DNA from 4 places in the Oceanobacillus iheyensis HTE831 genome. Region 4 is predicted to be linked to each of the others. Evidence: riboswitches for the same ligand, from Rfam matches in the RefSeq annotation. Region 4 holds a riboswitch; each other region holds the start of a gene.

Region 1 (7,897 bases), 1.0 Mb from region 4:
CACCGGAAAGTACCTTAAGAAACGTCGATTTACCAGCTCCGTTTGCTCCAATTACTCCATAGCAATTGCCTGGAGTGAATTTTAAATTCACGTCTTCAAAAAGTTTTTTATCTCCATATCGTAAACTAACATTTGTAACGTTAATCATTATTAATTGCCTCCAGAAAAAAAGTATCAAATTCAGCTTACGTCATTTATAGCCACAATGCAAGATGGGGCTTGAGAAATAGTTGAAATGTGTATGCATTTCCAGACAAAGCTGCATAAATTAAAAGTAATATTATAAATATATGAAAAATTAACTTGTACAACTAGGTACTTTTGTATATAGTAATACAAAGAGATGCGTCCTAAGCAAAAGGGGGTAAGAGGAATGTGTGAAAGGACGGTATATTTACTATTTACAGACACGGGGAGTTATCTCTCTAGAGCGATAAATTTATATACGAAAAAACCATTAAACCATGTGTCTATAGGATTTGATAAAGATCTAAACGAATTATATAGTTTTGGAAGAAAACAACCGAATAATCCATTTATTGGTGGTTTCGTTAAGGAAGATATAAAAAACCCATTTATGCGATATTCACATTGTGAAATTTATCGTTTTCAAGTGTCTAATGAGGATTATCTTCGTATAAAAAAACATATAAAAAATATAGAAAATCAACAAAATTTATATCGCTATAATTTTATTGGCTTGTTTGGAGTAATGTTCCATATTAAAATAAATCGAAAGTCAGCATATTTCTGTTCACAATTTGTAGCAACAGTACTACAACATATCTCATCTTTTAAGTTCCAAAAGCCTCCTTATTTTACCACACCATCTGATTTACGTGAACTACAAGGTATCGAATTACTGTATGAAGGAACGTTAGATGATTACTGCGGTATACAAAAGAATATAGAAAAGCAATCATTATCTATTTTATAATATTATCTTATCAGATAAAGAACCTGTGTGGAGAATTTGAGACATCCCTTACCATTTTAAAAGGAGGGAATATAAATAATCCAAAACACAGGTTTTTTTATCCTTCACGAAAGCAGCAGTAAGCATTTAACTAGGGAAAAATGGTCCCCGATGATTAAATTCACTTATTAGTCTTCCTCATAAAATCCTCGTAATGATTCTGAGTTTAAATGCTGAATACCAAGTGTTTCATAAGGCACATTTAATTTAAGAGCAATATTATTTGCTTCTAGATCAATGTTTTCCGCAGATACTTGAAAGTTTCCTTGTATATCCATTTCCGTAATTGCTACATAGATTTCTTGTTCTTCTGGGTTAATCGTAACCCATTCTGGCATTGGTAAATATCTTCCCATATATTCCATTATTTTCTTGTTTGGTAGCTCTAATAACCCAACAGATATTGATTTTTGTTTGAGTATCAGATCTCCGTTCGGTTGGACTAGTGGTTCAAGTCTAACTGACAGTGGTACCGTTGAAGAGAATACAGGTAGCTCACCCATTAAATGTACATCTTCTTCAAGCGCAATACGATAATGATGATTGGTGCCTTCAAGTAATTTTTCTATATATGCATTTACTAAATTATTTAAATTTTGCTTTGTCGTACGAATAATAAATTCCGAACTTTCCTGTTCATCGATATCATCGGATGAAGGGTACTCATTATTTGATACAGGCCAAAAGATGAGGGAAAGAACGATAATTATCAAAAGCATATTTAAGGCAAGTAGCCCTAGGAAAAGTTTTTTCCACTTGTTTTTCATTTTTAGTCTTTTTAATCGTTCTCTCATTATGTTCATCCTTATCTAATCGACATATAATTTAATACTCGTTCTGCAATTCTATAATACCCTTCGTAGTTCGGGTGAAAATTGTCGTCGGCATATAGGTTAATATTATTTGTATCATTAAATAAATCTTCAATAGGTATGAAGGTACTGTTTTCATATTCATCTGTTATACTGACGCCAGTATCGTTCCAGTCGCTAACGATCATATCAAGTTCTTGGATGTTTTCGAAATAATTTTTAAAAGGATTATAAATTCCTACTAAATAGATATAAGAATCGGGATTAATTTCCCGAATCTCAGTGAAAATGTCTTGTAGCCTTTGCTCATAATGAACTTGTTCTACTTGAAAGTCATTAATATCTAAGTTTGTGATATTTTCCTTAACCACTTGCATAATATCATTTGCACCAATAGTTACTAAAACAATATCTGACTTTTGTATGGAGTCAATCAAATCTTGTTCATTTCGTAATCGTTGGAGAAGTTGATCTGTACGGTTACCTCGTTTTCCAAAGTTGTTAAATTCAGCACTATATCCAGTACTATTTATTGTTCTGTCAAGTATTCCAACATAACCACCTTGTTCGGTTTCATCACCAACGCCTTGTGTTAGTGAATCGCCGACGGCAACGATTTGTGTTTCATTTGTAGATAAAAAGTCCATTGTACCCTGTACGGCATCATTGATAACTTTGGGAAAGGAGCGTGTAGATGCTTCCTCAGCTTCTACATTCCCATTAGCTGTTTCGTCATTGGAGTGGTCTTGTTGATTATTTGATTTATTTTGATCTACTTGTTTTTGTAGTGCTGTTTCTTTTTCTTTTTGGTCGGAAGAAAGATCCTTAAATGGATCCTGAGATTGATAGATAAATCCAATTGTCATAAGAAGTACCAATGCGATCAATCCGCTAAAAATAAAAATCTTCTTCTTTTTTTTCATGTAATCACACCTATGCAGTTCTTTTCTTATATATTATGAATGAGTAAATGGATTTGTCTATTTAGAAGGCTGATGTAGATGGATTATTATAATAACAGTTTAATCCATTTATTAATAACCTAAACCAATATTTTATAGTAATAAAAATGCAAGCTCTCGTTTAGCAACAAATCGAGTTCGCCCCTATTTTTAAAGGGATGGTTCGCTAATGTCAGGCTTGCTCCTTTAAGATAATGGAATCAAGGTAAGGTGACGAACCAATGATAACTCACCTCAGGTATAAGTGCGCTTAATATTCATAAAAACGTAAGGTAAGTCATCTTTTTTACCTATGATTATAAGTGCGACTAGCCTCATAGAAAACATTCGTAAGTCTGCTATATCCTATGGCGTTTCGTGAAGTCTTCTAATTGTAATGTATGGAGACTAAGCCAAATATAGCTTTGTTGTCTGTGAAAGATTGGAAATCCAAGTTATTTTCAAAAAAAATAGCCTTCATTATGGAAGGCTACTTTATTTATATATATTTTATTACCCAAATAAAATGAAATGTAAACTCATTTTGTTTGTTATTATATCTTAATTGGTTGTCTTGACTCTTCACCATTACGAAGTTGTAGTGCGATTTTTGCTGGAGATTGATTGGTTATTACAATAGCATCTTTTAATGCAGTGGACTGTCTATCCGATGCAAATACAATGGTATCTGTCGGTACTTCTCCCTCGATAGATTGGACTGTCTCATCAAACCAGATAGCATCAACCTCTGTATTTAGATCACGTAACGATGTCACTGGTACTACTTCATACCCTAGCGTTTCAAGTGGTGCTAGTTGATCTTGGTCTATTTGAAGTGTAGCTATTACTTTTTTTCTCACTCCATTGCTTCGATCGAATGGAGAGTGAAGTAACCATTGTACTGCAATTTCTTCTTGGGTCGGTTTATTTGTATGTGATTTACCAGTAGCTTTCTCAATTGCTTGGTCAAGATCAGCGATAATATCATCGATGGACTCCAGACCTACGGATAATCGTACTAATTCTTCAGTTACGCCACTTAATGCTAAGTCATCTTCGTTTAATTGTTGATGCGTGGTAGATGCCGGATGAATAATAAGGGATTTTGCATCTCCTACATTTGCAACATGTGACCACAATGAAACATTATCTATTAATGTTCGTCCCGCTTCTCGACCACCAGATATTCCAAAAGTGATAATAGATCCGAAGCTTTGTTTCAAATATTTACCTGCCAGTTCATGAGATGGATGCTCTTCTAATCCTGGATAGTTCACCCATTCGACAGCAGGATGTGCTTGTAAATATTTCGCTAATTGCAATGCATTATCGGTATGTTGTTTAATGCGTAAGTGTAATGTCTCCAATCCTTGCAATAGCAGAAAAGCATTTTGTGGGCTTAGTGAAGCTCCAATATCACGTAATAATTGCACTCTAAGTTTTGTAATGTATGCTGCTGCCCCAAGGTCAACGTATTTTAATCCATTATAACTTTCATCAGGTTCTGCAAAGTCTTGGAAACGATCGTTATTCCAATCAAATCGACCACTATCAACCACGACACCACCAATGGTTGTTCCATGTCCTCCAATCCATTTTGTTGCAGAGTGAACAACAATATCTGCACCCCAAGTTAATGGCTTTGTTACATAAGGTGTAGCAAAGGTATTATCAATAATTAACGGTACACCATGCTTATGTGCTACTTCAGAAACTTTTTCGATATCAAATACATAGAGGCTAGGATTCGTAATAATTTCACCGAAAACTGCTTTCGTCTTATCCGTAATAGCATCATCAATCGCTTGAGGATCTGTTCCATCCACAAACTTCACATTAATTCCGTAACGAGGGAGGGTGTTAGCAAATAGATTGAACGTACCACCGTATAAGTTGCTGTCAGCAACAATTTCATCTCCAGAACCAGCAATATTAAGAATCGCTAACGTAATTGCCGCCATACCAGAAGAGGTAGCAACTGCACCAATACCATCTTCAAGCTGAGTGATTCGCTGTTCAAAAGCATCTACAGTTGGATTCATAATTCGTGAATAAATATTTCCCGGTTCTGCTAAACCAAATAAATTTTGTGCATGTTCGGTATCTCGGAACACATAGGACGTAGTTTGATAAATTGGAACTGCACGTGAACCAGTTGATGGGTCTGGTTCCTGTCCTCCATGAAGTAAGATTGTTTCTGCTTGCAAAGATTGAAATTTAGACATCGTGTTTCCTCCTTGAATTTATTATTTTTAAAGTAATAAGAGAAGGATTAAAAAAAGCCCCCTTCATAAGAAGAGGACTTTGTCTGTTTAAAACCGAACCTCCTCTTATCTTCCAGACGATGAAGTCTGTAGGATTTAGCACCTTTCAATAGCAATTGCTACAGGTTGCCGGGCTTCGCAGGGCCTATTCCCTCCACCACTCTTGATAAGAGATTTGCTTATTAAATTGTTAAAAGTATATCTTGTTTACTTGTTGATTGTCAACAGTAAATTTAAAATTATTTAAAAATTCATGTATTGAATGCTTTTTTTCGTCGTGATTGTTTATATATGCTATAGATATAGATTGCTAGTGCTAACCATATAAATAAGAATGTAATCATATGGTGGGTCGTGAATGATTCCTCATATAAAAATACGCCGAGCAAGAACATCACAGTTGGTGCAACATACTGCAGGAACCCAACGGAAGCTAGTGGTATTCTTCTTGCGCCTGCAGCAAAAAGAAGTAGAGGAATAGCAGTCACAATTCCACCACCTATTAAGAACAGGTTTTCCATAGTCATTAAAGGATTTAATGAGAACCCTTGAGCTTGAGGAGCTATAAATATGTATATTATTGCAAGTGGTGTCATGACGAGTGTTTCTAATGTGAGCCCAAACATTGCACTGAGATCCAGGGTTTTCTTTAGGAAACCATAAATAGCGAAAGTAGTGGCTAATAATATAGATATCCATGGGAATATTCCATACCCGATTGTGAGATAAATAACTGCTACTCCAGCAAGAATGAATGAAAATATCTGTGCCTTGGTTGATGGTTCCTTTAAAATGATTAATCCTAATAATATACTTAAAATGGGATTTATATAGTAACCCAAACTAGCTTGCAGTACGTGCCCGCCGTTTACGGCAAATATAAATAAAAACCAATTGAGTGTAATAACAATCGATGCTGAAGTTATGGCAATAATTTTTTTGCGATCTTGTTTTATATGCCTTATTGTATGTACAAAATTCCGCCATTTACCTGACAGCATAACAAGCAAAATCATGAATACAAAACTCCAAATAATGCGATGTGCAAGTATCGTACCTGCTTCGATCGTGTTAATTTGTTTCCAATAAATTGGCAAGAAGCCCCAAAGTAAATAAGCACTAAATGTAAGAATCATACCTTGTTGGATTGATTTATTCCCCATAATTTTCCTTCTTTCTATAAATGCATTCTAGTTTCATATAATAATAGTCGGATTTTTGAAAGGAATCAATTATTTGAATTTATATTAAAGAAAACGCTTTCATAAATGTTGTAAATACTTTATTATTGAATTGATATGTTTATCTAAATGAGTAATTGTCCTAGGAAATATTTAACTATATGAGTCAATTTCATATCTGCTAAATTCAGTATAAAAAGCGAATGTTTTAGATATTTTTATATTTAATGTTCGGATTAAAGCAATAATTTGGCTTTGATTGTAATGAAAGACGGCGACTCCTGCAGGTACCGCGCGAGCTGAAGATCCACTTGAAAAGTGTTCTTCTTTTCAGTTAGCTAAAAACCGGTGCCTGCGGAAAGCGCCGTCTGCAATGAAAATCAAATAACGCAATATACGGATTTTACACCAATTATATTAATTATGAAATTTATTCATATAAGTAGTAATACATTAAAAGAACATAAATATCAGGGGTTAGGTGTTACGATCGATCAGTTAGGCTAGAAAGAAACAACCTATTCTATATAAGAGGGGGATTTTAATGAAATATAAACATATGGAGACTTCAGTTATTCATGAAGGATACGACTCAACACAGATGCTTGGGAGCTTGACTCCTCCAATATTTCAAACGTCAACATACACCTTTGACTCGGCAGAACAAGGGGAAGCACGATTTGCCGCAGAGGAAGAAGGATATATCTATTCTCGTTTAGGTAATCCAACTGTGCGCATTTTAGAAGAGAAAATTGCAGCATTAGAAGGCGGAGAGCGAGGGTTAGCTTTTTCATCTGGAATGGCGGCGGTATCTGCTATTTTATTTGCATTAACAAAAGCTAATGATCATATTATTTGCTCTTCAGGATTATATGGTTGTACTTATGGATTGTTATCAATGATGAAAGAAAAATATAATATTAAAACGGATTATTCCAATATGTCATCCGAACAGGAATTGGAAAATCAGATAACGAAAGAAACAGTATTAATCTATGTGGAAACACCGATTAATCCTACCATGCAAGTAATTGATTTAGAATTAGTTGTGAAAGTAGCTAAGAAGCATCAACTTTTAGTAGTGGTAGATAATACTTTTTCCTCACCTTACTTGCAACGTCCTTTAGAGATAGGATGTGATTTTGTTATTCATAGTGCAACGAAGTATATTAGTGGACATGGTGATGTGATTGCAGGACTTGCGGTTGGAAAAAAAGATATCATGGATACCATTGCTTTAACTACGCAAAAAGATATTGGCGGAGTTTTGTCTCCTTTTGATGCTTGGTTATTGATTCGAGGATTAAAAACATTACCATTGCGAATGGATAGACATAGTAGTAACGCAGAAAAAATAGTTCAACAACTAAAGTTACACAAAGCGGTTAAAAATGTCTATTATCCTGGAGACCCTGATTTTTCTAATGTTGCTATCACCAATAAGCAAATGAAACTCGCAGGAGGCGTACTTGCTTTTGAAATCAATGGTGGAAAGAAAGAAGCGCAAAAAGTGTTAAATCAATTACACTTTATCAAAATTGCTGTTAGCTTAGGGGATGCAGAATCATTAATGGAACATCCAGCTTCCATGACACATGCTGTAATTCCTGTTGAAGAACGAGAGAAAATGGGCATAACGGAATCTTTATTAAGACTTTCAGTGGGAATTGAAGCATGGGAGGATATTTGGGAAGATATCCAACAAGCACTTGATAACATCTAA
Region 2 (7,897 bases), 1.0 Mb from region 4:
TCGTCCCTTTTATTGAATGGGGATGAAGGGGTTTTTTTATGTTCCAGGATATTATTAAATTTTGAAGCTGTGGAAAAAACGTACTAAGTTATAAAGTTATTTAGCCCGGTCCAGGACATGCGGTGATAAACGGGCGTTTGGGCTTTTGTTCTTATACCTGAAAATAGACACTTAGAGAATATTGAGGAGGAGAAGAATATGAATAAGAAGAGGGTAGTTATAAAAATTGGAAGTAGCTCACTAACGAATGAAAAAGGTGAAATTGATCATAAGAAACTAGGAGACCATGTGAATGCGTTAGCTATGTTACATCAACATAACTTTGAAGTTATTTTAGTTTCCTCAGGAGCTGTTGCAGCGGGTTTTCGAAACTTAGGATATTCTTCTAGACCGGTTACGTTAAAAGGAAAACAAGCATCCGCGGCGATTGGTCAAGGTCTACTTATTCATACTTATATGGATAAGTTTATGGAATACAATATTCGATCTGCTCAATTATTATTAACGAGGTCTGATTTTTCGGTCCAAAAACGGTATAAGAATGCTACATCTACTATGCTTGAATTACTAGAACGAGGAGTTATACCGATTATTAATGAAAACGACACAGTTGCTGTTGATGAGTTAACGTTCGGGGATAATGATATGCTTTCTGCTTTAGTTAGTGGTTCTATCCATGCAGCTCAATTAATAATATTAACCGATATTGATGGGATTTATGATAAACATCCTGGTAAATATGCGAGTGCTATGCGGTACGATACAATTGATTTAATTACTAATGATATGATACAGGAAACGGATGTTTCAGGATCGAAATTAGGTACTGGTGGTATGAAATCGAAACTGATGGCAGCAAAGGTAGCAGCTTCTCTCGGAGTCCCAGTTTTTATTGGTAAAGGGGTAGGAGTATCTAAATTACTAGAAATAGTAAATGGACATGGACAGGGAACGTATGTTAGAAGTTTCCGCAATAAACAAATTCCGATTCGTAAGCAATGGATTTCTTTGCATTCGACATTAGAGGGGAAAGTATTTATTGATGATGGGGCTACTCAAGCACTTATGCATAACGGCGGTAGTTTGTTGTCAGCTGGTGTGATTAATACTCAGGGAGATTTTGAAGATGGAGATGTTGTAGAAGTTTATAATCGAAGAAATTTATTAGGAAGAGGGCAAGTGAGTTGTTCGTCTGAAGAGCTCAACGCAGCCAACACATTAAAAAAAGCAAAACAGATGACGCAAATCCCTGCTATTGAGGTGATTCACAGAGATTCATGGGTTATGGTTGATCAAATAAAGGAGGAGTTCCAATGAGTGAAGTAATAGAGAAAGCGAAGCGTGCAAAACAAGCAAGTTTTAAAATGGCTCTATCTACAACGGACGACAAGAATGAAGCATTGCAATTAATATCACAAGCAATTATAAATCACAAGCAAGAAATATTAACTGCAAATGCTTTAGATATAGAAGAAGGGAAGAAAAAAGGGTTATCTGAAGCGGTTATCGATCGAATAAGATTGAATGAGGAAAGGTTACAAGATATAGCTGATGCAATTTTACAGGTAACTATATTAACTGATCCGATTGGAGAAGCTCTAGAAATAATAGAGAAAGATAATGGCTTATTTATTACCAAAAAGCGTGTTCCAATTGGTGTTATTGGTATGGTTTATGAAGCTAGACCGAATGTCACTGTAGATGCAGCTTCTCTTGCAATAAAAACAGGGAACTCAGTAGTTTTGCGTGGTAGTTCTTCAGCCATAGAGTCTAATAAAGCGCTTATTCAAGTTATTCATCAGTCATTGGCTTCCAGCTCTATACCAAAAGAAGCTGTGCAATTAATTGAGGATACTAGAAGAGAAGTAGCGAATCAATTTTTTCAATTAAATGAATATCTAGATGTTTTAATACCAAGAGGAGGTAAACAATTAATAGATACAGTGATAAAACAATCAACTGTACCTGTAATTGAAACTGGTGCAGGAAATTGCCATGTTTATCTAGATGAATCTGCTAAAGTAGAGATGGCAACGGAAATTGTTTTGAATGCAAAACTTCAGCGTCCATCTGTGTGTAATGCAATTGAGTCATTAATTATTCATAGACAGTGGTTTGAGGATCATGGTTTAGAATTATTAAAAACAATGCAATCTCATGATATCAAAATTCACGGTGATTCAGTCGTTATGGAAAAATTTCCACCAGCAATAAAAGCAGTGGAAAGGGACTGGGAAAAGGAATATTTATCAAGTGAAATAAGTGTAAAAATAGTTGATTCAGTATCAGAAGCTATCGATCACATCAATCGCTATGGTACACGTCATTCGGAAGCGATTATAACGGAAAACAAGATGAATGCTGAACAATTTCAGCTTCAAGTTGATGCTGCAGCAGTTTATCACAACGCTTCAACTAGATTTACAGATGGATTTGAATTCGGATATGGTGCAGAAATAGGAATTAGTACACAAAAATTACATGCTCGTGGTCCGATGGGGCTGGAGGCATTAACGTCGACTAAATTTGTGATTTCAGGATCAGGACAAATTCGCGAATAAAAAAACACCAAACTACTTCTAGATTATATCGGAAGTAGTTTGGTGTTTTTATAGGTTTTAGAAGCTTATTCCCAAATCTCTTTGGAAAGCTCTACAATATATCGTAATTTATTCCACTGATCCTCTTCTGTTAATTTATTTCCTTGATGAGTTGATGCAAATCCACATTGTGGACTAAGTGAAATTTGATCTAGCGGGATGTATTGTGACGCATCTTTGATTTTATTAATGATTTCTTCTTTGTCTTCTAGCACACCGAATTTAGAAGTGATTGCCCCAATGACGACCTGTGGGCCACCGTTAGGAATGTGAGAAAGAGGCTCAAAGCTTCCTGAACGATCATCATCATACTCTAAGAAAAATCCGTCCACTTTTTCATTAGCAAATAAGGTTGGGGCGATATGAGCATAACTTCCTTCAAATGCCCAGGCAGATCGATAGTTTCCTCTACATAAGTGTGTCGTTACTATTAAGTCATCTGGTTTATTCTCAAGTACACTGTTTACAACATGTAAAGATAAATCAATCAACTCTTGACGAGATAAATCTTCTTCAAATGTTATTAACTCATCTACGTTCAATCCAGCAATGTATACATCATCTAATTGCAGGTATCGACATCCAGCATCGTAAAATGCTTGAATTGCATCTCGATACGTACTAATAATATCCTCTGCATACGATTGGATATCTGGATAAACTTCAGGATTGCGCGTTCCTTTGTGAAATAATTGATTTGGACTAGGGATGGTTTGTTTTGCTACAGCACGATCCCCTACTATTTGTTGAAACTCAATGAAATCCTTCACAAATGAATGGTCTTTTGGAAAACTGATCTTTCCACTATTACGGATGTTATATCTCTCCGTTTCAATTCCTTTGAATAAGTAACCTTTTTCTGGAATATAACCTTCTATGCCATTTAATTCTTCTAAAAAGTCCGTATGCCACCATAATCGACGGAACTCACCGTCTGTAACAGCTTGTAAACCAACCTCAATTTGTTTGTCTACGATGCGCTCGATTTCTTCTGTTTGAATGTCTCGCAATTCTTTTTCTGAAATACTTCCATTTGTATAATCTTTTCTTGCCTGGTGTAAACGCTCTGGTCGTAGTAAGCTACCTACATGGTCTGCGCGAAATGGTGCTTTAATAACTGTTTTTGTCATGTTAATTTCCTTCTTTCTCCTTTAGATTTGGGCTAGTCTTATAGAGTAGGGTCTTGCTCTATGAAACTAGCATATGACAGTTCTGTACAGAGAATAGGGAAAAGTAAAAACCCCCTTCTACAAGTAAGAAGAGGGTACAGGAAACCGTACTATATACTCTTCTCATCTTCTAGCAATTACGCTACTGGAATTGGCACAGTACTTAATCAAATAAGTCTGTTGCCGAGGCTTCCTTGGGCCAGTCCCTCCACCTCTCTGGATAAGAATTGTCATATTTAATTAATAGAAATTTTATAAGATATTGAATATAGTGTCAAGACTTTTTTGAAAATAAAAAGTTTGTGCTTCTAGCCGGGCAGTACTACGCTGAACGAAAGATCATAAAGATTTCAAAACATGTAAAGTATTCGGCTCTGTTGAGGGCATTTAAGTCATGCATTTTGGAGTTAATATTAGCACGGATTCTCTACCTATATTAATTTGTTTTTGGAACTTATTTTAGTTCCTTTGTCTTGCAATTCCATCTTGGAACGATAAAATAACAATAAGCTCATTTATACATTGAATTGTTTTAGAAAGAGGTATTTCATGTTAACGAAAATTACAGAAGATATATTTCAATTCGTAGTTCGATTTAAAGGTGCAATGGGGGAAGTGAATTGTTATTTAATAAAAGGAGAGAATGGATATACTGTCATAGATACTGGTATTTATTCAACGGGAACTAAGGAAACATGGAAGACCGTTTTGGATAATTATCAGATTGAAAAACTAATATTAACCCATACTCATGAGGATCATATAGGATTGGCAAAGTGGTTTCAAGAGGAATATGCCATTCCTGTCTTTGTTTCTAGAAGAGGGTATAAAGAAATGCTAAAGGGAAGAGACCGAAAAGTACATATGGAAAGAATGAAAGCATTAATAAAGCGTCATGGTACACCACCATTACCGTTAAAAATAAAGGATTTTTCTTTTATCTATGATTTTGAACCGGACGGATTTTTTGATGATTTTGATGAAGTGGTTTTAGGAAATAAACCTTATCAAGCGATTTGGACACCAGGACATGCACCAGATCACTACTGTTTTTATAATACGCAAGAGGAAGTAATGATTATAGGAGATCATGTGATAGAGCATCTTTCACCAGTTATTGGGTTATGGATGGGAGAAGAGTTGAACCCTTTAAAGGATTATTTACCATCCTTATTAGAATTACAGGAATATCCAAGTAAGTTAGCATTACCCGGCCATGGAAAAGTGATGGTAAATTTATCAGAACGGATAACGGAAACGTATAACCGACATCTTTTTCGACTTGAAGAACTCAAACGACTTCTATCAGACAAACCGATGTCAGCTTTTAAAATCACTACAAAAATTTATGGACCGATGAAAGGGACTGCTTTTGTCAGTCAATTTATGGCAACATTAACACGTTTAATTTATTTAGCAGAAAAAGAGGATATACAAAGTGTAGAGGAGAACGGTAAAGTACTCTACAAGGCGAAATAAACAATCGAAAATAGATGTTTAATGTAATGTACGAACGGTTAGAATGATAGAACGCAAAGATAGGAGAAAAATGTATGTATAAAAATTCAGAACGCTTTATTACAGCATTTAATCGTATAGACAAAGCATTAAAATCACAATTACAGAAAAAAGAAATGGGTTTCTCAAGAGCAGTCCGTGTTTTATCAGATTCTAATGCTACGATAAAACGATATTACGATGATTTATTGGAATTTGCTGAACTGAGAAATGCAATTATTCATAACCGTATCAATGTTTCCTATGCGATTGCAGAACCTCATGATACAATTGTGGAACGAATCGAAAAAATAGAAGAAGATTTTACAAGTCCAAAACAAGTAAAGAATGCATTTATAAAACAAGTGGTTACATTCCAATTAAACGATTCTGTACAAAAGTTACTTCAGGTAGTAAGAGATAGAGGATTAACGAAGTTACCGATATATAAGCATCAAGATTTTAAAGGTTTAATTACACATAAGGGCATTGCTCGTTGGATCGCAAATTCAATGAATGATAGTCAACAGATCACTAATGCAACTGCTGAAGATATTTTACAATATGAAAAATCAGATAATCATCTTTTTATAAGCGAGGAAATGTCTGTATATGAAGCTGCTGAGGTATTTTCAGAACAAGTCGGAAAAGGGAATCGGCTCGCGGCATTGCTTATAACAAAAACAGGGAAAGAGGATGAAAAGTTGGTAGGCATAATTACCAATTGGGATATTATGGAGATATAGGGGGAGTCTGGAATGGTTAAGTTTGCAGCGATAGATTTTGAAACAGCAAACGAAAAAAGAAATAGTGCCTGTTCCGTAGGTGTAGTAATTATGAATGATACTGAAATTATAGATGAGTTTTACACGCTCATTAATCCGTTAGCTTCATTCCGCTCAGGAAATGTCTTTATACATGGAATTACCGAAGAACAAGTACAGGAGGCACCGACCTTTGCTGAATTATGGCCAACATTATCAGCGTATTTAGAAGACACGATATTAATTGCCCACAATGCAAGTTTTGATATGAGTGTTCTACGTCAATCTTTGAATAAATACGACATCCCATGTCCAAATTATACGTCGCTCTGTACGGTTAAAATCTCACGGTTAATTTGGCCGCAATTAGAAAATCATAAATTACATACGGTGGCAAATCACCACGGTATAGCGTTAAATCATCATCATGCGATGGATGATGCTCGAGCGTCTGCAAAAATCTTTTTGGCATCTTTGGCAGAGCAGAAAATAGGTACAACGGAAGAATTTATAGAACGGTGGCTCGTTTCCAAAAAAGGAAAATCAGCTAGAAAACCAAAAGCTACAAAATTATATTTCTAGATTAAATAGGATTAGGGCATAACAAATGATCATTTCAATTTGTTTGAAAACCCCCTACAGAAATATACTACGCTTACCCAGCATCGGAAGTTGATCCCCGGATGCATATGTATTCGGGGCAATTATGCATTGTTCCCATAGGATAAGAAGACCTCGAAGCAATACTTCTCAATCAGAAAATCGATTATTGATTTTCAAAGAGTATCCACATATTTCTTATGTTTATTCTAGCTATCTCCGTCTTTTGAACAAAATACCTTTTGTTTTATTTCAATTCTTCTTTATTATAAATCACACAGTGACAACCTCATATATCTGAATTATAATAATAGTTAAATAATTATAAGGGGAGTGAGGTCATTGGAATTAAATCAAATCGATACAGAGTTAGATAGATTAATTAATCGAGTACGAAGAAATACATTAGGCGATCTATTAACAAGAACAAGTGAGCGCTATCCGGATAAAAATGCAATCGCTTACAGGTCTGAAAGACTAACCTATCAAGAACTTGATAACCTTGTAAATCAAACAGCTAATGGATTTCTGAATATCGGGATTAAAAAGGGTGACAAGCTAATTTTAGTTTCAAAAAATAGTTTGGACTTTGTACTTGTCACGTATGCACTTGCTAAAATTGGAGCAGTATTAATTCCTGTTAATTACATGCTTACATCCCAGGAAATACGGTATATATTAGAAAATTCAATGGCAATAGGTGTAATGGCGTCTACTGAATTTAGAGATGTAGTAATAGCTGCAGCAGAAGATAAAAACCTTGAACATTATATAGCCTTAGAAGTTGTACCAACAGAGGTGGAATCAAGCGGTCAGTGGATAGCATTAAATCAAATTCAATCGAATCAATCTTCTACAATGCCAGAGGTGGAAATTTATGATGATGATTTAGCACATATATTGTATACAAGTGGAACTGAATCAAAACCAAAAGGTGTAATGTTGACTCATAAAAGTATCGTAAGTGAATATGTCAGTACTATTATTGATTGTAAAATGGAAAGTCATGATATTTCTATACATGCATTGCCTCTTTATCATAGTGCACAACTTCATGTATTCTTAGGTCCAAGTATATACATCGGATCAAGTGGCGTCATCCTTCCTTCTGCTAGTCCGGAATTAATCTTAGAAACCATTGAAAAAGAGCAAGTAACTCAATTATTTTGCCCTCCAACTGTATGGATTGGCTTATTACGGCATCCAGATTTTAATAAAAGAGATTTAAGTTCCTTGAAAAAAGGTTACTATGGAGCAGCAATTATGC
Region 3 (7,897 bases), 300 kb from region 4:
AATCATCATTAGGTAAAATATAATCTTGGTACTCTTCGATGTTTAATGTAATACCTTGTTCTTCTAATAATGGTTTCGCTTCTTCTAAAACTTCTGCATGCGGTACACTGGACGCGCCAACAGTTATTTCTGTTGTTTCGTTAGAAGACCCATCCCCTGATGAACCTTCATCACTTGTTCCACAAGCTGCTAATAATCCCACAAATGAAATAGCTAACAAAAATAATAATTTCTTCATCTCTGTATTCTCTCCTTATTAAACATATTATTTATTTCATCAAGTAGTAAAATCAATTGCATAATTAGTTATTTGGTATAAAACTTGAATATTACATTTATATCCTTACTTTTTAATGTTTTCAATTATGAAATTGACTCAAAAGTAACTTGAGTATTTTTTAACGCTTATCGAGTTTCCTTGTAATAGAGTCCCCGATGAATTGGAATATAAATACGATAAGAACGATAATAATTGTGCACCATAACACAACATCAAAGTCTCGACGCTGGAATCCGAAATAATAAGCATAGTTTCCTAATCCACCTGCTCCGATTGCTCCTGCCATAGCGGTGTATCCTATCAAAGCAATTGTGGTAACAGTTAATCCAGACACAAGTGCCGGTTTTGATTCAGGTAATAAAACTTTGAAAATAATCGTTCTCGTTTTCGCTCCCATTGCTTTTGCGGCTTCCACTACACCTTTATCCACTTCATTTAGTGCAATTTCTACTAGTCGTGCATAGAAAGGAGCAGATCCAATTATTAGCGCAGGTAAAGCAGCATTAGGACCACGAATTGTTCCCATCAGAAAATCGGTAAACGGAAATAGCAATAAAATTAATATAATAAACGGTATGGCTCTGAAGATGTTTACAAAGGCTGCAACAATACTATTCACGGTACGGTTTTCCCAAATATTACCTTTCGATGTAAGGAATAATAGTAACCCAAGTAAAATCCCAAAAATAGCTGTCCCTACCATTGAAATCATTGTCATATAAAACGTCTCATATGTTGCTTCAATTAAATCCTCTATTTTAATCCCTTCAAACAAACTACTTAGCATGTTGAATTACCTCCAATTCAACAGACTCTTGACTTTCAATAAAGCTTTTAGCTCGCTCAATTTCGCTTTCATTACCTGTTACTTGAACTACTAATGCTCCATAGCTGCCTGCTTGTGTCTGTGTAATATTTCCCTGGATAATATTTAAATCTACAGAGAATTGTTTAGCTATTTGACTGATTAGGGTTTGATTTGTTGTTTCACCCAAGAAATGAACCCGATATAAAACTCCATCTGGATAATTTTCTATAATTGTTGATATATCACTATCCTCATTAGAACTCATAACTTGTTCAACAAACTTTCTAGTTACTAATTGCTTCGGATTTGTAAATACATCAAGGACTTGTCCTTCTTCCACTACTTTTCCTTGCTCCATAACAGCTACACGATTACAAATTTTACGGATAACATGCATTTCATGCGTAATTAAGATTATCGTTAAATTTAATTTTTCATTAATGTCTTGCAGTAAAGATAAAATTTGATTCGTCGTTTCTGGATCCAGAGCAGAGGTAGCTTCGTCACACAATAATACTTTAGGTGAATTTGCTAGGGCTCTAGCAATACCAACACGTTGTTTTTGTCCACCACTCAGTTGGGAAGGATAAGATTTCTCTCTCCCCTCAAGTCCAACTAAACCAATCAACTCTTTTACTCTCCGTGCTTTTTCTTGCTTATCAACACCAGCAATTTCTAGTGGAAACCCAATGTTGTCCTCAACAGTGCGTGACCATAATAAATTAAAGTGCTGAAAAATCATACCTATATCTTGTCGTGCAACTCGAAGATCATTTTTATTTAACTCTGTTATAACCTGATCTCCAATTGTTACTTTTCCAGATGTAGGTTCCTCTAGTCGATTTATCAAACGTACAAACGTACTTTTTCCGGCTCCGCTATACCCGATCACGCCATAAATATCGCCATTTTCAATATTGAGGGTCAATGAGTCTACAGCTTTGATGTCTTTTTTATTTAATGAAAATACTTTACTTAACCCTTCGATGGATATCAATCTTTATTCCTCCTCTTACTCTCCAGCAACCATTTCGTATAGTTTCCCCATAATTCGTCAAAATAAAAACGCCTTTCTGTAAGAGAACAGAAAGACGTACGTATTTATCGTATATCGTCTGACGTTCTCTCATCTTTCATTTTCTGCAGGAATTGGCACCTTTCATTTAATTATGAAGGTTGCCGCGGTTTCAAAGGGCCAGTCCCTCCACCGCTCTAGATAAGAGATATCATATTGTTAATGGTTATTTTTTATTAATTCAGTGTACCTATCTTAGCATGCGCCTATAGGACTGTCAATTAATTTTTTTACGTCACATTTGAGAATAATTCTGGTTGATATTGTATTAAATAATCATAGATATTCGCAGTTGAATAAAATGTATATATCCTTTCGACAATTTCACCATTTTCAACAAATAATAAGCACGGTACACTTTCAATTTGGTTGTCGTGCATATATTCAGGGTGAACAGCTGCGTTCATTTCGTAGAAAATGTCTTGTCGGTGAAGCCGCTCTATATTCTCCAACATCGCTCTTGCAACCGAACATGTTCCACAGAATGGTGTGTAAATATAAATCACACCTCGTTCCATTTGTTTATTCCATTCCTTCATACATATCACCTTATCAATCTTTTCTTTAAAGTAAATAAGTCGGATTAACCGTAAACCGCGCTCCAATTAATGCATTTGCTAAAACCTTCATAGGTGTAGCTGCAACTTCTCGATACTCACTGCTCACATAAATATGCTCTGCATGAGGTAACTCTCTAGCTAATTGTTTTCTTAATTTCATACCAGAAGGATCCTCGTCTACTAAGATATAGACATCCTTCTCATCTAATTCATACGTTTCTAGTAGTTCATCGAGTTTTTCAACGCCTAAAGTTCCATTTGTACAGACGATTATAACCTTATCATCAATAATTTTTTCAATTTGCCGCTTATCTGACAAACCTTCTACAATAATTACTTTATTAGATTCATTTATCATCATCGCATAGCACTCCTTATGCAAGCAAGAAACATGCTTATTAATCACGATTTGATTTGTATTATAAGGATGACTTCCATTTGAAAGAGCCATCAATACTAGTATTTACATAGGCTCTACAATGAATGTGGTGGTGCTTCTTGTCCTGTCAATGTTTTAAAGATGTAAAAAATGCACCGTTCTCTCTCTTTTGATACCCTAAAGTTGCGACACAAAAGGCAAAGGAGAGAGAACGAATGCAAAACCATTTTATCATAGAAATGTTAGGGATAAAAGATACTAATGTGAAGGTGTGGGATATATCTCAGGGTTCGGATGCTTTGATTGTTGAACTTTATACCGAAAAACGTCAGCAGAAATGTCCGTTCTGTCGATGTAAAACGAAACGGGTTCATAGTTATCGAATTCAACCGATTCAAGGTCCCGTATTACCTAACCAACAGGTAAAACTTTTCCTTCGGAAACGCAGATATTTGTGTAAGGATTGTGGTAAGACCTTTTACGAACGACTTCAAATGATTGATCGCTATCAACGTTGTACCACCTCTCTGCAAGCAGAAGCTTTGATGTATACATCTTCCAGCTCATTTAAAACAGCTGCGAGATGGACTGGGCTGACGGACACTCGCCTTTTGCGACTGTTTGATCGTCGAAACATAAAGACAAACCGAGTACTGCCGAGAGCGATAGCCATAGATGAATTTAAAGGGGACGCCGGAGGAGAACGGTTTCAAACGGTCATTGTCGATGTGGAAAATAAACATATTATTGATATTTTAGAAGATCGAAAAGTGGATACCATTAAAAAGTATCTGCGATCCCGCGATACAGGTCAGGTGGAAATTGTCGTTATGGATATGTCGAAGTGGTTCAAGAAAGCAGTCTGTGATGTGCTTAATCATCCTCTTATTATCGCCGATCGTTTCCATTTCATGCGTCAAGTATATTGGGCTTTGGATGAAGTGAGACGGCAGGTGCAGGCAGATGTCGATAAACCCATCCGTCTTCAAATGAAGAGAAGTAAGAAGTTATTGTGGAAGTCGCATTTTAATCTGGACGAAGATCAAGAAGAAAAAGTTGAAAAGCTTCTAGAGATTGATACCCGTTTAAGAGAGGCCTACCAATTGAAGGTCATGATGGAGAAATGGTTTAAGGAAAGTGATCATCAAACGGCAAGTAAAAACCTAGATCATTGTTTAGCATCCTTAAAGAGGTCAGGGATTGAAGCCTTTCATCGTCTAAGAAAAACTTTTATAAATTGGAGACAAGAGATTTTACAAGCCTTTGTATATCCTTATAACAACGGATATATCGAAGGTGTGAACAACACGATTAAAGTAATAAAACGCAATTCTTATGGAATCAAAGGCTTCGAGAGATTAAAGAAGAAAATCCTGTGGCAACAAGAAATGAAAAAGGTGATGGGTTGATTCAACCCACCACCACATTTGACATAGAACCTTTACATATAATCATTATATGATAAAACAAAGGCTGACTATACACAATTAACGTGTAAAAGTCAGCCTAAAAATTAGTCTTGTATAAATGCCTCGTAATTCTCTGCGGATAATAGCTCTTCAAGTTCCTTTTCATCAGATGGTTCAATCACTATCATCCAAGCTTTTTCATATGGAGATTCATTAACATACTCTGGGCTATCTTCCAAGTCATCGTTGATTTCGACTACTTTTCCACTTACGGGTGCATAGAGCTCAGATACTGTCTTTACAGATTCTACACTACCAAAAGGATCATCGACTTTTAATTCTTCACCAATTTCAGGAAGTTCAACAAACACAATGTCTCCTAATTCATCTTGAGCAAAGTCTGTAATCCCAATGCGTAATTTTCCATCTTCTTGTTTTACCCATTCATGCTCCTTAGAATACAATAAATCTTGTGGCAAACTCATAAAAAATCCCTCCAAATTATCATTGCAATTTAACTATACAATTTATACTATCATTTTTCTAGTTAAAATTTACTTCCAGACCTTCTCAAAAGAATCTTCTTTAAAACCAACAGTTATATTTTCCCCATCCGTAACGATTGGGCGTTTAATTAACATACCATCTGAACTTAATAGATCTGCTATTTCCTTCTCAGATAATTGATTGACTTTGTCTTTAATATTAAGTTCTCGATACTTTTTTCCACTTGTATTAAAGAATTTTTTTGCAGGAAGCTCACTGATGTTTATCCAATTTTGAATCTGATCTGAAGACGGAGTCTCATTCACAATATGTATTGCGTCATAGTCTATTTGATGATCATCAAACCATTTTTTTGCTTTTTTACATGTCCCACAATTCGGATACCAATAAAATTTTAAAGCCATCATATTCCTCCTACATGATTTCTTATCGTGGACATTTTACCACATTTGACTCCGTTGTACATCTTGTAAGTGAATCAGTTCCATAATAAGATACTTCGCTAATTTGATTTCCATCGCAGACCCTAGGCCCGGCTTCAGCTAAATTAAAAAACAAGTTGCTGTTGAATTAGCTAATATCGGTACGACAAATCGGGCTAAACATACCATAAACAGCTTTTAATCCACTAAAAAATTTGTATATTATAAAAACACAACAAATAGCCTAGAATGAATTCTGCTCATATATGTTACACTAGTACTATAATAGACCGGCTTCACATGAGGGTGCTAGGTACACACATTTCCTTTAAAGGTATTTCCTTTGAAGGGGGGTGGTGCCTATGGATATGGAAGGCGTATTGACGCTTATGATTTCTTTTGGAACACTGATTGCGTTTATTATGTCCGAAATCAACCAAAAAAAATAACCCCTCATGTGCTTTAGCCCGGCGCTGAGGGATTATTGCCTTCGGTGTGCCTTCCCCACTTTGGGGTTGGTCTATTGAAAGTCATCTCATGTTTTTGCATGAGATGACTTTTTCATTATCGTATTACTCTCTAACTATAATATACCATATTTTAATTATTATGATAAGTGAAAATCAAATTACAACTTTACTGATCTTCTTTTGTTGGACCCATAACACCAGGGACAGATAAGCCAGCTTGTCTTAAAAGTACAGTCATTTGACCACGATGATGTGTTTGATGATCAATCATCTTTCTTAGTATTGCACCACGAGGGATAGGTGTTCCAAAACTATCCACTTTTTCGTTTAATGATTCATCAGTAAGTTGTTGTTCTACTTGCTCTTTAACAATTTGAGCCATGTCATTATACGCTTCTGCTATATCTTGCGCTTTCGTAGGAACTCGATCTGGATCATGTGACAGATCAATATCTAGGCCAGCTAGTTTCCCAAAAAAAGCTGGACTGTTTACCAAGTGCCAACCTAACCAACCAAGTGTGCTGTGACCTTCTACGATTGCTTGATCAAGCTTATCATCGGTTAAATTATTGATTACATTGGCTGTGCCATCTGCAGAATCATTCCATTCACTCAAAAAATCAGTTACTGTGCGATACATATAAAAATTCCCTCCCGTTCATCTTCATAACTGTATGCTACCACATTTAGTATTTTAATATCCAATCATCTACTTTAAGTGACATCCCGCCCCCGACATCGTACAATAGTGACATACATAGATACAGGAGGAAGAAAATACAGAATGAGAACAATACAGAAACAATGTGCTGCGCTTGCCAATAGTAATATATTTTTAAATATTATTATTGTACTTATTATATTAAATGCAATTTTGGTCGGGTTAGAGACCTATCCATTTTTTGCCCAATTTTCTACTTTTATTATTTGGGCAGATTGGACTTTGCTAACGATTTTCACTATCGAAATTATTATACGTTTAATTGGAAGTCATTCTTTGAAAAGTTTCTTCATTGAACCGTGGAATGTATTTGATTTTATTATTGTTTTAAGCAGCATCATTCTAGCTGGTTCAAGTTACGTTATGGTACTACGAATATTACGGGTTCTACGCGTACTGCGAGCGATATCAATTATTCCTTCTTTACGAAAAATGGTCAATGCCTTGCTATTAACAATACCTTCAATGGGTACGATTATGCTTTTACTGGGGTTATTTTTCTATGTATATGGAGTTATTGGAACCATGTTATTTCAATCTGTTTCTCCAGAGTATTTTGGTTCGCTTCATCGTACGTTATTAACCCTCTTCCAAGTGATTACATTAGAATCATGGGCAAGTGGAGTAATGTATCCCATCCTCGAGAAAGATCCAACGTCATGGTGGTATTTTGTTACCTTTATTTTAATCGGGGCATTTGTCATTATTAATTTATTTGTAGGTGTTGTTGTGAATAATGTAGAAGAAGCAAGTCGTGAAGAGTCTCCTTCACCAACTAATCTTAAATTAGAAAAAATGGAACAAGATATGGAAGAGATTAAAAAATTACTAAAACAACAGCATAAAGATTAATTATGTAAGAGGTTAGGACATTACAAACAGTTTTAGTCAAAAGACGGATAAAAGCTAGAATAAGCGTAAGAAATAAACGGAGATATCTTGAAAATCATAAATCGATTTTCTGCATGCGATGTGATGCTGTCGGGGTCTTCCTTGTCCTGTGGTAGGGATGGCCTAATTGAGCCCCCGATGCATGAGCAACCTGGGGCTCATCAGCCACTGCTGGATAAGCGCAGTATCTTCTAAACATGTGTTCATAGAACAATCATTTAGTTTTATCTTTTGCGTGAATACTTTTGTCGTCCCAACCTCTTTAACTTTGAATTAAATTACATATTTCTCTTCTTCAATAATTAGAGCTGCTATTTCACGTTTTTTCTTTACAACATTAACTGGTGTATGACGCGTTAATTTACGTAATGATGA
Region 4 (7,897 bases):
TACCATTTTCCTCTGCGAATGCTTCATAATAAATCTTATGCTGAAAAAGATTGGCATCAATATCTCCATTATGTAATGCATTATTCGGTTGTATATAATCCGTGAATTCTGTATTATTCACTTCATACCCTTTTTCCTCTAATAATGGTGTAATAGCATTTGTCACCATATCACTATAGGGTCCTACAGTAGCTCCAAATTCAATCGTATTCTTTTCTTCATTTCCACCATTTGCTTCTTCACTCCCACATGCTGTCAATAATGTAACACTTAATAGAGTTGCTAAAAATAATTTCCACTTCATATGAACCACTCCTTTATTCTTTAACGTTTATTTACACTCTTTGCAATAAAATCACCAAAATATTGAATAAATTGTACTAGTACAATAAGAACGATTACTGTAGTGAACATTACCATATCATCATAACGATAATAACCGTAGCGAATGGCTAAATCACCGATACCTCCTCCCCCAACAGTACCAGCCATAGCAGAGTAGCCTACTAAACTAATTGCCGTAATAGTGAGTCCACTAATAAAACCAGGTTTTGCTTCTGGATAAACAATATCCTTAATAATTAACCATGGTGATGCTCCAGTTGCAATAGCAGCTTCAATCACACCTCGGTCTATTTCCCTCGCTGCGGATTCTACAATTCTTGCATAGAATGGAATCGCTGCAACAGACAATGATACGGATGCTGCTAATGGTCCTGTTGTTGTATCGACTAGCCACTTTGTAAATGGAAGTAAAAATACTAATAAAATGATGAATGGAATCGAACGAATTAAATTAACAACCACACCTAATGTCGATTTAACAAATCTATTTTCTAAAAATAACCCTTGTTCTGTAACATATAGAAGAATACCAATAGGTAGGCCGATAATTAATGCAACAATTAAACCCAGACCTACCATGAGCATGGTTTCTAAGAAAGCTTGATTCAACTCAGGAAGTAAATTTAAAATACTAGTAAGATACATGTTGAATCACCTCCACTTGCTTTATGCGCTCTTCTAAGTAGCTAATAGCACTACTTATTTCCGAGGGATCTCCGCTTACTTCCATAATGAAAACACCTAATGGTTTGTCTTTTATGTATTCTACTTTTCCATGAAGAATATTTCCTTTCACCTTATGTTGTTGTAACATATCAGATACGACTGATTCAGCAGCAATATCTCCACGAAACTGCAGTTTAAGTAGTGTACCATTACATTGTTTTAGCAACGCTTCAGGTAATTGAAAGTCTAAAACTGTGTGGATAAAGTCTTTCGTTAATTTCTCGTTTGGATCTGAAAAGATATCATATGTCTTCCCATTTTCAATGACTTTACCGTTTTGCATCACAGCGCAACGATCACATATTTCTTTTACTACTTCCATCTCATGAGTAATGATTACAATCGTTATCCCAATTTGTTCATTTATTTTTTTAAGTAGTTTTAAAATTGATTTTGTTGTACTTGGGTCTAATGCAGATGTTGCTTCATCACAAAGTAATACCTTTGGGTTATTCGCAAGTGCTCTTGCTATACTAACCCTTTGTTTTTGTCCTCCACTTAATTGAGAGGGATATTGGTTTGCTTTATCCTCAATTCCAACTAGATTCAATAGTTCTAGAGCTCTTTTATTCCGCTCCAACTTACCAACACCAGCTGCTTTGAGTGCAAATGAGACATTTTCCACTACTGTTTTGGAAGAAACTAAATAGAATCCTTGAAAAATCATCCCTATAGATTGTCTTGCCTTACGTAATTGTTTATTGTTTAGCTCTAATAAGTCAATTCCATCAACAAATACCCTACCCTTTGTCGGCCTTTCCAGTACATTCATACAACGTAAAAGCGTACTTTTACCTGCACCGCTATATCCAACGATGCCATATATTTCTCCCTTTTTGATATCAAGGGAAACTTGATCTACCCCTATCACTCTTCTCTTTTTAGATTCATAGTGTTTCTCGATATTTTCCAACTGAATCATACATAACACATCCCATCAAAAAAACCTTCTTTCATTCAGAAAGAAGGTTTTTACATATCATTACCTTATCTTTCAGAAAAAATTCTGCAGGAAGAAGCACCACTCCGTAAAGGTAGGTTGCTGTGACATCGTAGGTCCTGTTCCCTCCGTCACTCTGGATAAGTTATTCAATTTTATTTTAGAAATAATAAGAATAATCATAATCTGATAATCCAAATTTGTCAATACATTAACGAAAATAAGCTGATAACAAAGTACATGTTATCATAAGTTATTTTTATCAACTAAACCTATTATTTTAGCTAAAAAACTGTAGATTTAACTATCTTTCACTTGTACGTTCAATCATATCTGTTACTGTAATTCCTTCGTACCCCTCTTCTTTAAAGAAACGAAGTATAATTGGAAGTGCTTCTATAGTTGGCGTACGATCTCCACCCGCATCATGAAAAAGAATAATATCTCCTGGTGAAAGATTACCAATCACTTGATTAGCAATGGTTTTACTATCCACATCATCCCAATCTCTTGTATCCTGATCCCAAGCCCACATCGCTACTTTTTGACCTTTTTTCTTTGCAATACTAATAACTGTTTCATTATAGTTTCCTCCAACCGGACGAAAAGTAGCAGGATATTTCCCAGTGATCTTTTCAATAATTTCATTTGTTTTTGTTAATTCATCATTTAAATAGGTAATGCTCCCGTTATGAGTAAACGTGTGATTTCCAATTTCATGGCCTTCTAGAAATGCTCTAAATACAAGTCCTGGATATTTACGTGCATGAGCACCCATCACATAAAATGTACCTTTCATATTATACTGTTCTAATATGTCTAAAATCTCCGGTGTATAATCAGGATGTGGTCCATCATCAAACGTTAAAGCAACAATTTTCTCATCGGTTTCCCCTTCCCAAATAGCATCTCCTGCTTTTTCGAAGTCAAACCGATCTTTTGATAAAACGTTACTTGGTTGCTGTATTAATAAAATAACGATACCTAGAATAACGAGTATAAACTTCCTCATTCCACATTCACCTCAACTCATATTGTTTGATTGTAAGTAAAATCTATACATACAAGCGGTTCTTTCCCCAATACTGATCAATGCTTTGCAAGATATGATTTCGGTATCTTTCCTCGACTTATAACTTTCCTCATGTTGATTGAAACCCGTAGAGAAATATCTAATAAACAGCCCTAAAGAAACGAGGATGCGGTCCATATATGAACCGCATCCTCGTACTTTAGTGTAATGACGTGTTATTTAATTTCTAGATAGCTTAAAATTCTCTACTAATTGTTGTAAGTCTTCTGCTACAGTAGTTAAATCTGCCGCTGAATTTGCAATTTCTTCCATTGAAGCAAGCTGTTCTTGTGTAGATGCTGAAACATTTTCGGCTTCATGTGATACTGTATCACCAATGGAGGCCACACCTTCAAAAAGAGAAGTAAATTGTTTCGTTGCCGTTGATATTCCTTCAATTTCAGTTGTTACATTCATGATTTGATTCGTTATAGAATCTACATATCCAGTAATATTTGAGAAAGATTGATCTGCATTATTAGCAATATTAATCCCTTTTTCAACCTCTGTTGTTGCAGCTTTCATCGAACTCACCGTATTCGCAGTTTCCGATTGAATAGCGCTAATCATTGTCTTAATTTGCTCTGCTGATTGGGAAGATTTTTCAGCAAGTTTTCTTACCTCATCAGCTACCACAGCAAATCCTTTCCCATGCTCTCCGGCTCTTGCTGCTTCGATTGTAGCATTAAGAGCTAATAAGTTTGTTTGCTCAGAAATATCCGTAATAACATCAATAATTTTGCTGATTTCTTCTGATTGATTGCCTAAACCTTCAATATTATTGGATAGCTGATGTGTATTCTCTTTGATAAATTCCATTTGACTAATTGTAGTATTCAATGCTTTGTTACCTTCATTAACAGCTGAAATGGTATTGGTAACAGTATTTGAAACTTCATTCGAACTTGCTTCTATCGTATAAATAGAATCTGTCATTTCCTTCGCTAATTTGGAGCTCTTTGTTATATTGTTATTTAAACTACTCATACCCTCAGCTACTTCTTGTACAGAAGAAGAAATTTGCTCTGTTGCTGATGTATTTTGTTCGGTACTGGCATTTAATTGTTCAGCTGAGGATGCTAAATGATTTGATTTATCTCTAACTTGAAGGATAATTCCATTCAAATTTTCTCGCATTTTATTAAATGATTGAGCTAGTGTACCTAATTCATCATCTCGATGGAGGTGTACCTCATCGCTTAAATCTCCATGACTTATCGTATCACTTGCACTTACAAGATGATATATCGGTTTCGAAATAGAACGAATAATAATGACAATTACTACCCCTCCAAGAATTAATGCAACCGTTATAACAAAGATTGTCGTATTTAAAATTGGGCTCACATTATAGGCTATTTCACTATTAAACATGGTTCCAGCTATTTTCCAACCTGTAATTTCACTTGTAGCAAATGCCAATTGTTTGTCATCACCTTCAAATTGATAGCTGAATTTTCCATTTTCCGAGTCGTATAGCTTGGAGAAAAAATCTTCTACCGCTTCAGAACCAGCCTCATAATCGGGGTGACTAATATAGCTTTGTCCTTCATCTAATAGAAACATATACCCTTCTTCCCCGATAGCGACTGAATTAACTATATTTGTTAAACTAGCTAACTCTAAGTTTACTGCTACAACACCATCATTATTTGCAGTAGCTTTCGCAAGTGTTACAACCACTTGATTAGAAGAAGCTGATACGTAAGGAGTTGTTACGATTACTTCGCCTTGATTTTCCATCGCTTGTTGATACCAAGGTCGCTCTCTTGGATCATAATCGGATGGGTTTTTAAAGGATGTAGGGAAGTTCATGAATTCTCCCGTCTCTGACCCTACATATGTTTGTTCAAAGACTACATCTTTTGCATTTTGCATATTTTCTAAGATTCTGCCTGTAGCTTCATCTGCATTATCTTCTATATCCGATGGATCAATTGCAGTAGATAAGTATTCGATGTTATCCATTTGATCATTCATAAACTGATCAATAGTTTGTTTCATAATTTCTACGTTCTTTTGTGCAGAGTCTATCATACTTTCCTCAATCTTATTCTTTGCGCTTTGATATGAGGTTAATCCTATTGCAATACTAGGGATTAATAATATGATAAGAAACGCTATTATTAATCTATTTCTTAAACTAAGTGATTTCTTGATTCTTTTTTTCTTCTTCAATGTGTTACCTCCTGCTATAAGTTTGTGCAATTATGAACTTTATATCGACCAAAAGCACTAGAACTTAACAGCAAGTTTAAAAATAAAACTAATCATAAAAGTCAAACAATTACAGAACTTATTATCTATAATAATATATCTAATTAACAAATAAGCACCTATCTCATGGATAGATGCTCGTCGCTCCCGTTATTCACCTTAAGATATGTTACTTATACATCTATATTGTTATTTAAAATAAGGCTACTTATATCAGCAAGTTCTTCACGTTGATATATGATATCTTTCGTTGTTAATTCTTCTAAGAAAAAGGAATAGAGGCTTTCCTCATCGGTAAAAATGTTAACCTGATCGTCATTTGAATAATTCTTCACAAACGTACGGTATTGAGAAGCACAATTATAATAGACAATCGGTTGTACGGAATTATACTCTATATGCGTTTGTTCTAAGAAGTTTTTCAGTTTTAATGCTGTCTCCATCACTTCATTAGATGGATTTCCATAGGATACTACTTTTACATTTGCTTGCAAAGTTTCAGATACTTCATCATTTTTAATTACCATTGTATGTTCTTTATGATCATCATAAGGGAACATCGATTGAATTAATACATCTAACGTATTATCCTGACCGTAAGAAACTCCGTGTAACACAGTACCTGACCATTTCTTTGTTTCTATAATGTACAAGCCAGTCGGCAGCAATATGAGATGATCAATTTGTCTAGTCTTTAATTCCAGTCCTTTATTATAAGGAATAAAAAGATTACCTATAATCAGCATTTCATCTTTTTGTACGAGGTTTTGTTTGATTAACATTTCCTTTACATGTAATAGTATATTATGAGTTTCTACTTCACCACTATTAATCGAGAACGCTTTTAAACTATTTATATAATCATTTTTATCACTTATCATTTTATTAAATCTATTTATTTCTTTATTGAGCTCAATCTCAAAACGTTGATGTTCATCATGCAACCTATTTTCGTATTCAGAGGTTTGTGTTTCCATTGTTGCCGATACCTCTTCTGTTATCAAATCAATATTATACTCATGCTCTCTTTCCATTTTCTTTGCGCGCTTCAACAATAATACAATAACAGCAGCCAAAATAATTATTATTGAAAAGTAAATTATAGTTACCATATTTTTCCTCCTATATGGTTATTATACGATATTGCTCTTATAATATCCTTTTAGATATCTATAAACTTTTGCAACGATCTACATAAAATCTAAATTCACCTATTTTGATTAGAATACAACATACTATTAAATAAACCAACCAAAATATCAACTTTTTCAACAAATTCGCTATAATCTACCACACTTACTAACGATTGAAACATAAAACAGCTAGTTTTTGATTTATATAGTAATAGCCTTACCTTTGTCATAGAATAAAAAAACCCTTATAAACATATCGTTTATAAGGGTTAGCATAACGTCCCAGGCAGGATTCGAACCTGCGACCCACAGCTTAGAAGGCTGTTGCTCTATCCAGCTGAGCTACTGGGACATATTTGGAGCGGGTGAAGGGAATCGAACCCTCGTCATCAGCTTGGAAGGCTGAGGTTTTACCATTAAACTACACCCGCAAATTCTATCTCTAGTTCAACATTATGTATGTCGTCTTTTTTAACGGACAAGTAATATTATATGATCCAGCAGGTAATTTGTCAACAGGTTTTAAAAAAAGTTTTAGTCAGTAACGAAAAAAGTTACTGACTTTACTTTTATAATGTTGTTGAATAAGACATACTTTCCACCCTTTGACCTTCCACTGTATAAAACTCAATTGAAACATTATAATTATCTAACCATTCTAATACAGCATACGTTTTCTCTACCCGGTTTCTCGGCATACGAATACTTCCTGGATTGATAAATAATTGTTCTCCAATTTTTTCTGCACCAGCGATATGCGTATGTCCAAAGCAAACAACTTTAGCTTCCTGTTCTTCCGCTGCATAAGCAAGTGTGGTAAGACCCGATTTCACTTGATGAAGATGCCCATGTGTAATAAAGAATCTGATTCCATCAATATCCTTAATTTCCTCTGTTGGATACCGGGGATCAAAATCACAATTCCCTCCAACTTTATAAAAAGGATGTAACACTTCCGCATCAAAATCCAATTCCGAGTCGCCACAGTGGATATACCAATCAACCTCGTGTTGATTCATAATTTCCGTTAACTCCTGTGTCAAACCATGACTATCACTAGTTATTAATACACGAGTCATCGTAATCCCTCCATTTGGTGACTTATATTGTATGTAACCATTTTTCTAGCTGATCAATCGCATTTTTACGATGACTAATTTGATTCTTTTTAGCTGGATCTAATTCAGCCATTGTCACATCATACTTTTTTGGAATAAAGATAGGATCGTATCCAAATCCATGATCGCCTTTTTGTTTACTATGAATGTGTCCTTCACAATAACCTGTACAAAAGTTAGTTTCTTTACCTGGTTGAGCTATAGCTAATACACAAATAAATCTTGCACTTCGATCATTATCGGGAACATCCTGCATTTCTTTTAGTACCTTCTCGATATTTGCTTGATCATTAGTCGGCTCACCGGCATACCGTGCAGAATATAGCCCAGGTCGTCCATCTAGAGC

What was found. A riboswitch is a leader RNA that binds a small molecule or an ion and turns the genes downstream of it on or off. The one in region 4 is predicted to bind S-adenosylmethionine.
Region 1: it holds a riboswitch for S-adenosylmethionine, as region 4 does, so the genes downstream of both, OB_RS15545 (O-acetylhomoserine aminocarboxypropyltransferase/cysteine synthase family protein) here and OB_RS10805 (methionine ABC transporter ATP-binding protein) in region 4, are expected to answer to the same signal.
Region 2: it holds a riboswitch for S-adenosylmethionine, as region 4 does, so the genes downstream of both, OB_RS05610 (5-methyltetrahydropteroyltriglutamate--homocysteine S-methyltransferase) here and OB_RS10805 (methionine ABC transporter ATP-binding protein) in region 4, are expected to answer to the same signal.
Region 3: it holds a riboswitch for S-adenosylmethionine, as region 4 does, so the genes downstream of both, OB_RS12255 (methionine ABC transporter ATP-binding protein) here and OB_RS10805 (methionine ABC transporter ATP-binding protein) in region 4, are expected to answer to the same signal.

The regions. Positions count from the first base shown of each region.
Region 1 is NC_004193.1:3,159,342-3,167,238, reverse strand. Features, by position in the region: gene OB_RS15565 (ABC-F family ATP-binding cassette domain-containing protein) at 1-148, opposite strand, end outside; gene OB_RS15560 (hypothetical protein) at 374-937, shown strand; gene OB_RS15555 (YpmS family protein) at 1,105-1,770, opposite strand; gene OB_RS15550 (SGNH/GDSL hydrolase family protein) at 1,782-2,711, opposite strand; gene OB_RS15545 (O-acetylhomoserine aminocarboxypropyltransferase/cysteine synthase family protein) at 3,284-4,954, opposite strand; SAM riboswitch class I at 5,057-5,166, opposite strand; gene rarD (EamA family transporter RarD) at 5,245-6,156, opposite strand; gene OB_RS18435 (hypothetical protein) at 6,523-6,681, shown strand; gene megL (methionine gamma-lyase) at 6,719-7,897, shown strand.
Region 2 is NC_004193.1:1,094,104-1,102,000, forward strand. Features, by position in the region: gene proB (glutamate 5-kinase) at 199-1,317, shown strand; gene OB_RS05605 (glutamate-5-semialdehyde dehydrogenase) at 1,314-2,561, shown strand; gene OB_RS05610 (5-methyltetrahydropteroyltriglutamate--homocysteine S-methyltransferase) at 2,627-3,730, opposite strand; SAM riboswitch class I at 3,890-3,996, opposite strand; gene OB_RS05615 (MBL fold metallo-hydrolase) at 4,319-5,248, shown strand; gene OB_RS05620 (CBS domain-containing protein) at 5,323-6,012, shown strand; gene OB_RS05625 (3'-5' exonuclease) at 6,025-6,612, shown strand; gene OB_RS05630 (acyl-CoA synthetase) at 6,973-7,897, shown strand, end outside.
Region 3 is NC_004193.1:2,434,997-2,442,893, forward strand. Features, by position in the region: gene OB_RS12245 (MetQ/NlpA family ABC transporter substrate-binding protein) at 1-238, opposite strand, end outside; gene OB_RS12250 (methionine ABC transporter permease) at 399-1,067, opposite strand; gene OB_RS12255 (methionine ABC transporter ATP-binding protein) at 1,057-2,085, opposite strand; SAM riboswitch class I at 2,212-2,311, opposite strand; gene OB_RS12260 (thioredoxin family protein) at 2,394-2,702, opposite strand; gene OB_RS12265 (toprim domain-containing protein) at 2,728-3,084, opposite strand; gene OB_RS12270 (ISL3 family transposase) at 3,318-4,511, shown strand; gene gcvH (glycine cleavage system protein GcvH) at 4,616-4,996, opposite strand; gene OB_RS12280 (arsenate reductase family protein) at 5,066-5,422, opposite strand; gene OB_RS12285 (DinB family protein) at 6,077-6,550, opposite strand; gene OB_RS12290 (ion transporter) at 6,695-7,483, shown strand; gene OB_RS12295 (acyl-CoA dehydrogenase family protein) at 7,796-7,897, opposite strand, start outside.
Region 4 is NC_004193.1:2,132,209-2,140,105, forward strand. Features, by position in the region: gene OB_RS10795 (MetQ/NlpA family ABC transporter substrate-binding protein) at 1-304, opposite strand, end outside; gene OB_RS10800 (methionine ABC transporter permease) at 325-990, opposite strand; gene OB_RS10805 (methionine ABC transporter ATP-binding protein) at 977-1,993, opposite strand; SAM riboswitch class I at 2,056-2,158, opposite strand; gene OB_RS10810 (polysaccharide deacetylase family protein) at 2,316-3,023, opposite strand; gene OB_RS10815 (methyl-accepting chemotaxis protein) at 3,264-5,261, opposite strand; gene OB_RS10820 (nuclease-related domain-containing protein) at 5,474-6,412, opposite strand; tRNA gene OB_RS10825 (tRNA-Arg) at 6,712-6,785, opposite strand; tRNA gene OB_RS10830 (tRNA-Gly) at 6,791-6,864, opposite strand; gene OB_RS10835 (metallophosphoesterase) at 7,003-7,512, opposite strand; gene OB_RS10840 (XTP/dITP diphosphatase) at 7,535-7,897, opposite strand, start outside.